DNA from 2 places in the Arthrobacter sp. E70 genome. Region 2 is predicted to be linked to the other one. Evidence: predicted binding sites of a transcription regulator. Region 2 holds the regulator's gene; the other holds the start of a gene.
What was found. The regulator HrcA, encoded in region 2, represses chaperone genes, less so after heat shock. The targets are predictions, from matches to a motif close to TTNGCACTCGNNNNNNNCGAGTGCNAA.
Positions count from the first base shown of each region.

Region 1: the regulator HrcA is predicted to act here: its motif matches at 1,771-1,797, upstream of AC3IMC_RS14400 (Hsp20/alpha crystallin family protein).

Region 1 is NZ_JBYQFR010000010.1:152,566-156,974, forward strand. Features, by position in the region: gene AC3IMC_RS14395 (FAD-dependent monooxygenase) at 1-1,304, shown strand, start outside; gene AC3IMC_RS14400 (Hsp20/alpha crystallin family protein) at 1,873-2,295, shown strand; gene AC3IMC_RS14405 (NAD(P)H-hydrate dehydratase) at 2,477-3,421, opposite strand; gene AC3IMC_RS14410 (histidine phosphatase family protein) at 3,390-4,172, opposite strand; gene AC3IMC_RS14415 (alkaline phosphatase D family protein) at 4,281-4,409, opposite strand, start outside.
Region 2 is NZ_JBYQFR010000002.1:95,172-99,580, reverse strand. Features, by position in the region: gene hemW (radical SAM family heme chaperone HemW) at 1-455, shown strand, start outside; gene AC3IMC_RS02460 (DUF4870 domain-containing protein) at 529-939, opposite strand; gene AC3IMC_RS02455 (DUF3097 domain-containing protein) at 1,015-1,863, opposite strand; gene hrcA (heat-inducible transcriptional repressor HrcA) at 2,044-3,057, shown strand; gene dnaJ (molecular chaperone DnaJ) at 3,148-4,275, shown strand; gene AC3IMC_RS02440 (16S rRNA (uracil(1498)-N(3))-methyltransferase) at 4,278-4,409, shown strand, end outside.

The sequences.
Region 1 (4,409 bases), on a different contig from region 2:
TCCCGCACCTGACCCTGGTGCGGCAGGCCGACGTCGAGGATGTGCTGTGGCGGGAGCTCCAGGCCCGCGGCGTGCCGGTGGACTGGGGTATGGAGTTCCGTGGCTTGGCACCCGAGGACGGGGTAGGCCTCGTCTCCGCCGGCCTGCACAGGGACGGGCGCGGACCCGAGCTGCACCGCAGCCGGTTCCTGGCCGGCTGCGACGGGCAGTCCAGCACGGTCCGCTCCGTCCTGGGTGTCCCGTGGCGTGGTGGGCCTTATCCCGTGGAAGCCGTGCTGGCGGACCTGGAGCTCGACGGCGCCCTGGATCCCGGCGTGCTGCACGCCGCCGTGGGACGTTCCGGGGTGGCGTTCCTGTTCGCACTCGGCGAGGGTGCCGCGTGGCGCCTGCTGGCCCCCCGCCCGGCCGAGCCGTTGCGGGACGCCCGCTTCGGGCAGCCCGGCCCGGCCATACCGCCCACGGAAGTGGCACGGCTGGTCCGGGAATCGGGCCTGGGAGCCACCGTACGGGACGTGCGCTGGTCGGCGAGGATCCCCCTCCAGCACCGCCTGGCCGGCACGTTCGGCGCCGGCCGGATCTTCCTGGCCGGGGACGCCGCGCACGCCCACTCTCCGGCCGGGGGACAGGGCATGAATAACGGAATCCTCGACGCGCTCAACCTCGGCTGGAAGCTTGGTTTCGCCTCGGCCGGCGGTGGCCCCCTTCCCGAACTGCTTGCCAGCTACGGGCAGGAGCGGCGGCTCGCGGCACGGCGGGTGCTTGCCCTGACGCACCTCATCTTCTTCTTCGAAGCCTCGCCGCACCCCGCCGCCCGCCTGGTCCGGGGCCTGCTGCCAGCTGCTGCCCCGCTGCTGCCGGTGCTGCTCCGCCGGCGGCGCCTCACCTCACTCGGGATCAGGCTGCTGGCCCAGCCCTTCGTCCGGTACCGGCACAGCGCGCTGTCACTGGACGGGACGCCTCGGGATGGCAGATGGCCGCGGCCCGGCGACCGCCTGCCGGACGCGCCGGCCAGTGTAGAGGGCCGCCCGGTCCGCCTGCACGAGCTGACCGCGGTGCCCGGGGTCCACCTCTTCCTGGAGCGCGACGCCGGCCCGGACGCCCTGGGTGCTGACCTCACCAAGGCGCTGGCCGCGCCTGCCGGGCCGGGACGAGGCCCGCTGGTCCACGTCCACCGGCTCGCCAGCCATCCCGGCGGGGGCATCGTCGCGGTCCGTCCGGACGGATACGTGGGTTTCCGCTGCGGCGAGATGGACCCGGGCCGGCTGCGCGCCTGGCTGCGGCTGGCAGGTGCGGTCCGGCACTGACCGGCCTCCCGCCGTCGTGAATGCCCTGGCACGTTGGCCCCTGTCAGCGCCCCTAAGGACCAGAAGTGCCAGGGCAACCGGAGGGTAGTTGCGGAGGGGCCGCAGGCGTATCCTGTTCACTTCAAGGCACATCGCCCAGCATGAGAGGGGAAGTTGCATGACCATCCCGCCAGTGCACGAACCTGAGCCGTTCCCGCCCGAACCCGGCCCGGAGCCAACCTCACCGGATCCCACCCAGCCGGGCCCGCCGTCGCCCCATCCGTTCCCTGCGCCGCAGCCGCCTGGGCCGTTGCCCATTCCGGACCCCGGTCCCGCGCCGCTCCGTCCGGACCCCACCAGGGACTGAAGTCCGGGACAGGAAAAACCCTTTGGAAGGGGCCTTTCGCACCTGCAGCCGCAGTGCGGAAGGCCCCTTTTCCGTACGCCCCCGAGGCGCAAAAATCTTCGGAAATCCCTTCCGTAACCCCTTGAAGACCTGCTTCTCCGGTGCTAAAAAATCTATATCAGCCAATACAGATCAGGCTGAGTGGAAAACGATGTTGGACCAACTCTTACGAGGAGGGAAGCCATGTTGATGCGAACCGATCCGTTCCGCGAGCTGGACAGGCTGGCCCAGCAGGTCCTCGGCACGTCTGCACGCCCGGCGGCGATGCCGATGGATGCGTGGCGTGAAGGAAACGACTTTGTGGTCGCCTTCGACCTGCCCGGCGTCGCTGTGGACTCGGTGGACCTGGATGTTGAACGGAACGTGCTGACGGTGCGGGCAGAGCGCCCGGATCCCGCCGGCAAGGACACCGAACTGATCGCCTCCGAGCGGCCCCGCGGCGTCTTCAGCCGCCAGCTGATCCTCGGCGACACGCTGGACACGGAGCACGTGAAGGCCAGCTACGACGCCGGCGTCCTGACGCTGCGGATCCCCGTCGCCGAAAAGGCGAAGCCGCGCAAGATCGAGATTGAAACGAAGGGGGCAAAGCAGGAGATCGCCGCCTAGTTCCAGGAAAGAATCGGGAAGCGGGTAGATCTGTTGACTGCCTTTTTGGGGCGAATCGCCACTCTGTGCACGCCACAGCGCCAGACAGCGCACCGGCAGCTAAGGCCTTAGCTTCCCGACCCGGTGGCCCCCGGCTTCGGCCGGGGGCCATCTTGCGTGCCGGCACAACGTGGCCAGGCGCCTAGGAACCAAGCTCCAGCATCAGGGCCGGCAATTCGTCGGACAGTTCACGGGCCAGGAAGCCGAGCGGCCCCAGCCGGCTGGCCAGGCGGTCCGCCGCCGCGGCATGCAGGTGCGTTCCCCAGCAGGCCGCCTGTGCGCTGCTGGTGCCGCGCGCCCTGATGCCGGAGACGGCCCCGGCCAGGACATCCCCGCTGCCCGAGGTCCCCAGTCCGCCGTAACCGGTGGTGATCTTCCAGAGTTCGGGTTCCTCGGGCGCGTCCCCGGGCGGGCGGGCGATCAGGCCCTGGCAGCTGACCACGGCGTCGTATCGGCGGGCAATCGCGGCCACGTCCGCTTCCAGGTCGTCGGGGTCCCGGCCCAGGAGGATGCCTGCCTCCGTCGGGTTCGGGGTGAGGATCAGGCGGCCGCGCCACGGGTCCAGCTGGTCCTCCAGGCTGGCCAGCGCGCCGAGCGCGTAGGCATCGAGTACGACGGCGGGACCATCCGGGCGGGCACCGGCGGTGTCCTTCCGTTTAGCGTCCTCCCGCTTGAGCAGCGCCTCCAGAAGCTCGGCGGCAAGGTCCTCATCATCCAGCCCGGGGCCCACCAGGAGGGCATCAGCCCTGTCCAGGTAGGACTCGATCCGCTCCAGCTCGGCCGTGACTGAGCCTGCAGGCGTCTCCGGCAGGCCGATCGCCCCGCATTCGGGCAGCGCCACGCCCACCTGGACGGCAACCGACTCGGCCACGGCCAGGGTCAGCTTCCCGGCGCCCGCGCGCAGTGCGGCCACGCCGGCCAGCAGGGCAGCACCGGGTGTGGCGCGGGCACCGCCGACCACCAGCACCGATCCGCGGGAGTACTTGTCCTCACCGGGCGCGGGCAGCGGCCAGTCACGCAGGAGCGACGGCGTCACCAGTGTGGCCGCAGCCGTCTCATTTCGGCTGGACACGGGTGTCTCCGGCATGTTCGGTCACGGTAACGCCGAACTCGGTCAGGTGGTCGGCCACGTTGAAGCTCTCCAGCGTCCAGGGGCCGGCGCCGGACGGGCGGACGAACCGGGTCACCGAGGCGTTGAGGATGGCCTCCCTGGCCGCAAGGTCCAGCAGCTCCTGCTCGCTGAGGCCTTCCAGGACGTACCGGAAGAGCATGATCACGGCATCATGGCACACCAGCATGACCCGCTGGCCCATGCCCAGGCTGTTCAGCTCCGCCAGTACCGACCGCAGCCGCAGGGCGACGTCGGCCCAGGACTCCCCGCCTGGCGGCCGGTAGTAGAACTTGCCCAGCCAGTCCCGCCGCTCGGATTCCCCCGGGTAGCGGTTCTCCACGCCCAGCCGGGTGAGCCGGTCCAGGATGCCGAGTTCACGGTCCCGGAGCCGTTCGTCGGTCCGCACCTTCAGCGGCCAACCGGCAGTGTCCACCGCGATTTCGGCCGTCTGGCGGGCCCGGGCGTACGGGGAGGATACGACGGCGTCCGGCCGAAACTCCTCCGCGATGCGGGCCAGCGACTTGCCCAGTGCCGTGGCCTGTTCCTTGCCCGTGCCGGACAGGTCGACGTCGGCGTCCCGGGCAGGAACCTCGATGACCTCGACCCCGGCCGCGCGCGCCTCGGTGGCCGCCACGTTGCCTTCGCTCTCACCGTGCCGGATCAGGAGCAGCTCCACCGCCCCGGCCGCTTGGACGGCCTCGGTCAGGCCGTCCTCCGTGGAGGACAAGCTGTTCGTCGAATCGCCCGTCAAAAAACCACCCCGTCCGATTGCCGTGCCGAATGCAGGAACACTACCAGCGGCGTACCCAGGAGGCGGGGGAAATAACAGCAGCGGCTACCGCTCGGGCGTCAGCACCTTGGAAAAAACAGTGCCGCCGTTGGCGTTCCGGAGGCTGACGGTGAAGCTGTTGTCCCCTCCCAGCTGGACGTGCCCGAAGAACTGGTTTTCACCGTCGCGGGGGGA
Region 2 (4,409 bases):
ACCAGCTCATCACCGAAGCAGGGCTTGGCTGGTACGAGGTCAGCAACTGGGCGCGCACGCCGGAGCAGGCGTGCCGCCACAACCTCGCCTACTGGCGGGGAGACGACTGGTGGGGAATCGGCCCCGGCGCGCACTCCCACGTGGGCGGGGTCCGCTGGTGGAACGTCAAGCACCCTTCCGCCTATGCCAACCGCCTGTCCCAGGGACTATCGCCGGCAGCCGCCAGGGAGACCCTGGATCCGGAAACCCGGCGGCTGGAACGGGTGATGCTTGAGGCGCGCCTGCAGTCCGGACTGGAGGTCGCCGCGCTCAGCCCAGCGGGGCGCCAGGAGGTGGCCGGTCTCATCGCCGATGGACTGGTGGAACCTGCGGCTGCATTCCGCGGCCGGCTGGTCCTCACGCTGAAGGGCAGGCTCCTCGCGGACGCGGTGGTGCGGCGCATCCTGCCGGACTGATCCCCACCCGCACCCTAACCTCGCAAGCTCGGTCAGGGAATCCTGCGGATGTGGGCACCAAAGCCTTCTGCGGTTACTTGATCCAGCGCAGGTTGTAGGGGTAGCGGTGCGGCTGGCCGCGGTTCACGTGGATGCCGGCGGCCACCGAGAAGCAGGTAAGGGCGACCCAGATCAGTGTGGCGATCACGGCGAAGATGTTGCCGACCACGGGAACGAACACCAGGATGTTGGCCAGTACCGCGGCGATGGTGGGTGGCAGGCTGAAGTTCAGGGCCTCTTTGGATTCCTGTGCGGTGAAGGGGCCACGGTCCCGGAAAATCAGGTAGATCAGCAGTGCGGGAACACATCCCAGGATGCCGCCGAAATGCGCGAGGGTTGCCCATTGGCGGTCTTCGCTGGCCGTGAGCGGCAGGGCGTTGGCCGGCACGCCATGGTACTCGGAACGGCCCTGGCCGTCCCTGTGATCACGTGCGTTTTCTGCCACAGTCTGTTTCCTTCGGGGGTGCAAGTTGTGCTGACTACTACCAAGAATACTGGCTCTTGGGGCGGCGTCCGGCCTTCAGGGCACAGTGAGGAAGTCGATCACTTCCTCCACCCTGCCTAGCAGCGAGGGCTCGAGGTCTGCGTAGGTGCGTACAGCGCCCAACAGCTTCTGCCATCCGAGCCCGACGTCCTCTTTGGTTGCATGGGGCCAGCCAAAGGCTTTCAGGATCCCTGTCTTCCAGTCCTGGCCCCGGGGGACGGCGGGCCACCGGTCGATCCCCAGGACGGCTGGGCGGATGGCCTGCCAGACATCGATGTACGGGTGGCCGACAATCAGGACGTTCCCGGCGGCGCCGGGCGAGGCCATCACGGCGTCCGCGATGCGGGATTCCTTCGAATTGGGCACCAGGTGGTCCACCAGGACGCCGAGGCGCCTGGCCGGCCCGGGGCGGAAGTCGGCCACCGCTGCGGCAAGGTCGTCGATGCCGTGCAGGGGCTCGACGACGATGCCCTCCACGCGGAGGTCGTCTCCCCAGACTTTCTCCACGAGTTCGGCGTCGTGCTTGCCTTCCACCCAGATCCGGCTCGCCTTGGCCACCTGCGCACGCTGGCCTTCGACCCGTACGGATCCCGACGCCGTCCTGCCTGCGGGCACGCCCGCTGCGGCCCGGGGAGCCGGCGGCATCAGCCGGATGGCCTGGCCCTCCAGGAGGAACCCGAAGCCCAGCCGAAAGGAACGGGACTTGCCGCGCCGGTCCTCCAGCGCCACCACGTGCATGCCTCCGGATTTCTCCACGCGGGTCACGGCACCCACCCAGCCCGACTGGACGTCCTCAAGCACCATCCCGCGTTCAACAGGAACTTCGGGCAGCTCCGCGCGGGCAGGCGCGGACATGTCCCGGGGGCCCCAGTTCTGGTAATCCATGAATGTGGTCCGCCTCGCGCTTGGTAGTGGGCACCGGAGTTTCGCCCGGAGCGGTACCAATGCTAACAACGTGCCGCGGCATAATAGACTGTTAGCACTGAGGCATGTCGAGTGCTAAACCTTTGGTGGTGGCAGCATGCAGGCGGGGCGGACGCCCCGGACCATGGATGGAGGTGGAATGTGAGCGAGCCACGCAAGCTGGAGGTACTGCGGGCCATCGTGGAGGATTACGTCCACTCCCGCGAGCCGGTCGGTTCCAAGGCCCTGGTGGAGCGGCATCATCTCGGCGTCTCCAGCGCGACCATCCGCAACGACATGGCTGCCCTGGAGGATGAGGGCCTGATTACGGCGCCGCACACCAGCGCCGGGCGCATCCCCACAGACAAGGGCTACCGCCTGTTCGTGGACCAGATTTCTGCGGTCAAGCCACTCTCAGCCGCGGAGCGCCGGGCCATCCAGTCGCTGCTTGAGGGGTCCGACGACCTTGACGACGTGCTGGACCGTACCGTCCGTCTGCTTGCACAGCTCACTAACCAGGTGGCCGTAGTCCAGTACCCGCACCTGAGCCGGGCCCTGGTCCGCCACATCGAATTCGTCCTGCTTGCCCCGCGCAAGGTCTTGGTGGTCCTGATCGCCAACAGCGGCAAAGTGGAGCAACGGGTCATCGACGTCGGACAGGACCTCGGCGACGATGTGCTGGCGGCCCTGCGCACGCATTTCCTCGGCGCGCTGGCCGGCACGCCGCTGAGCCAGCTCACCCAGGCGCTTCCCGCCGTCGTTGCCGCGGCGGCCCCGTCGCAGCGGCAGGCGGCCCACGCGTTGGCCCACGGCCTTGAGGCCTTGGCGCACAACAGCCGGGAGGAACGGATGGTGATGGCAGGGACCGCCAACCTCGCCAGGTCCAACGTGGACTTCCCGCTCAGCATCGGGCCGGTGCTTGAGGCGCTGGAGGAGCAGGTGGTGATGCTGCGGCTGCTGAGCGAGATGGCCCAGGACCACCGTGGTGTGGCCGTCAGCATCGGGAGGGAAAACCCGTATGACGGCCTGGCAGAGGCCTCCGTTGTGGCCACGGGCTACGGTCCGGACAGTGCCGCGAAAGTCGGGATCCTCGGCCCCACGAGGATGGACTATCCCACCACGATGGCCGCGGTGAGGGCCGTGGCGCGTTACCTTTCCAGGATTCTGGGGCCCTGAGCCCATCCTGCCGGCCGCTGTTTGCTGCGGTGGACGGCCAGGGCCGGGCAGCCCCAGTACATGCAGTACAACAAGGAAGAGATACGAACTTTGAGCAGCCACTATGATGTCCTTGGAGTCTCGCCGGAGGCAACGGGAGAAGAGATCAAGAAGGCCTACCGCAAGCTGGCCCGCACCCTTCACCCGGACGTAAACCCCGGTGCGGACGCTGCCGAGCGCTTCAAGGCAGTAACTCACGCCTATGAGGTCCTCTCCGACCCCCAGAAGCGCCGTGTCTACGACACCACGGGCAACGAGAACGGGACGGACAACGGATTCGGCGGAGCCGGGTACGCGGGCCAGGGCTTTGCGTTCCAGGATATCTTCGACACCTTCTTCGGTGCCGGCGGCACGGCCGGCCCGGCATCCCGTGTGCGCCGGGGCCAGGACGCCCTGATCAGTGTCCGCATCGACCTGCGGGATGCTGTGTTCGGCGTCAACAAGAAGCTCGAAGTGGATACCGCCGTCGTCTGTCCCACCTGCGACGGATCCTGCTGCCGCCCGGGAACGCAGCCGGAGCGCTGTGACATCTGCGGCGGCAGCGGCCAGGTGCAGCGTGCAGTCCGCTCCATCCTGGGCCAGGTCATGACCGCAGCGCCCTGCGGTACCTGTGAAGGATTTGGCACCGTCATCAAAGATCCGTGCAACGAATGCAGTGGCCAGGGCCGCATCCGCAGCCGGCGTTCGCTGACCATCAAGGTCCCCGCCGGCGTGGCCACCGGAACGCGCATCCAGCTCGCCGGGCAGGGTGAAGCCGGCCCTGCCGGCGGTCCCGCCGGTGACCTTTACGTGGAAATCCGCGTCAACAACGACGCCACCTACGTCAGGGAAGGCGACGACCTGCACGCCACCTTGCATATCCCCATGACAGCCGCGGCCCTGGGCACGGACGTCAGCCTGGAAACCTTCGACGGCACACAGGAGATCGACGTCAAACCCGGGACCCAGTCCGGGGAGATCATCACCCTGCGCGGCCTGGGGGTCACCCACCTGCGCGGGTACGGCCGCGGCGACCTGAAAGTCCACCTCCAGGTGGACACGCCGGCCAAACTGGATTCGCAGCAGGAGGACCTCCTGCGGCAGCTTGCCAAGCTGCGCGGTGAGCAGATCACCGAGGGCAAGCTCGCTGCCAGCGGCGGCATGTTCGCCAAGCTCCGGGACCGGCTCGGTAACCTGTAGCGGTGAGCAACCCCGTCTTCTTTACCGCCGCAGGCTCCCTGGACGGCACGGTCCCGGGCGGACTGTTTGTCCTCGAAGGGCCGGAGGCGCGGCACGCGGTCACCGTCAAGCGGCTTGGGCCGGGTGAGGCCGTG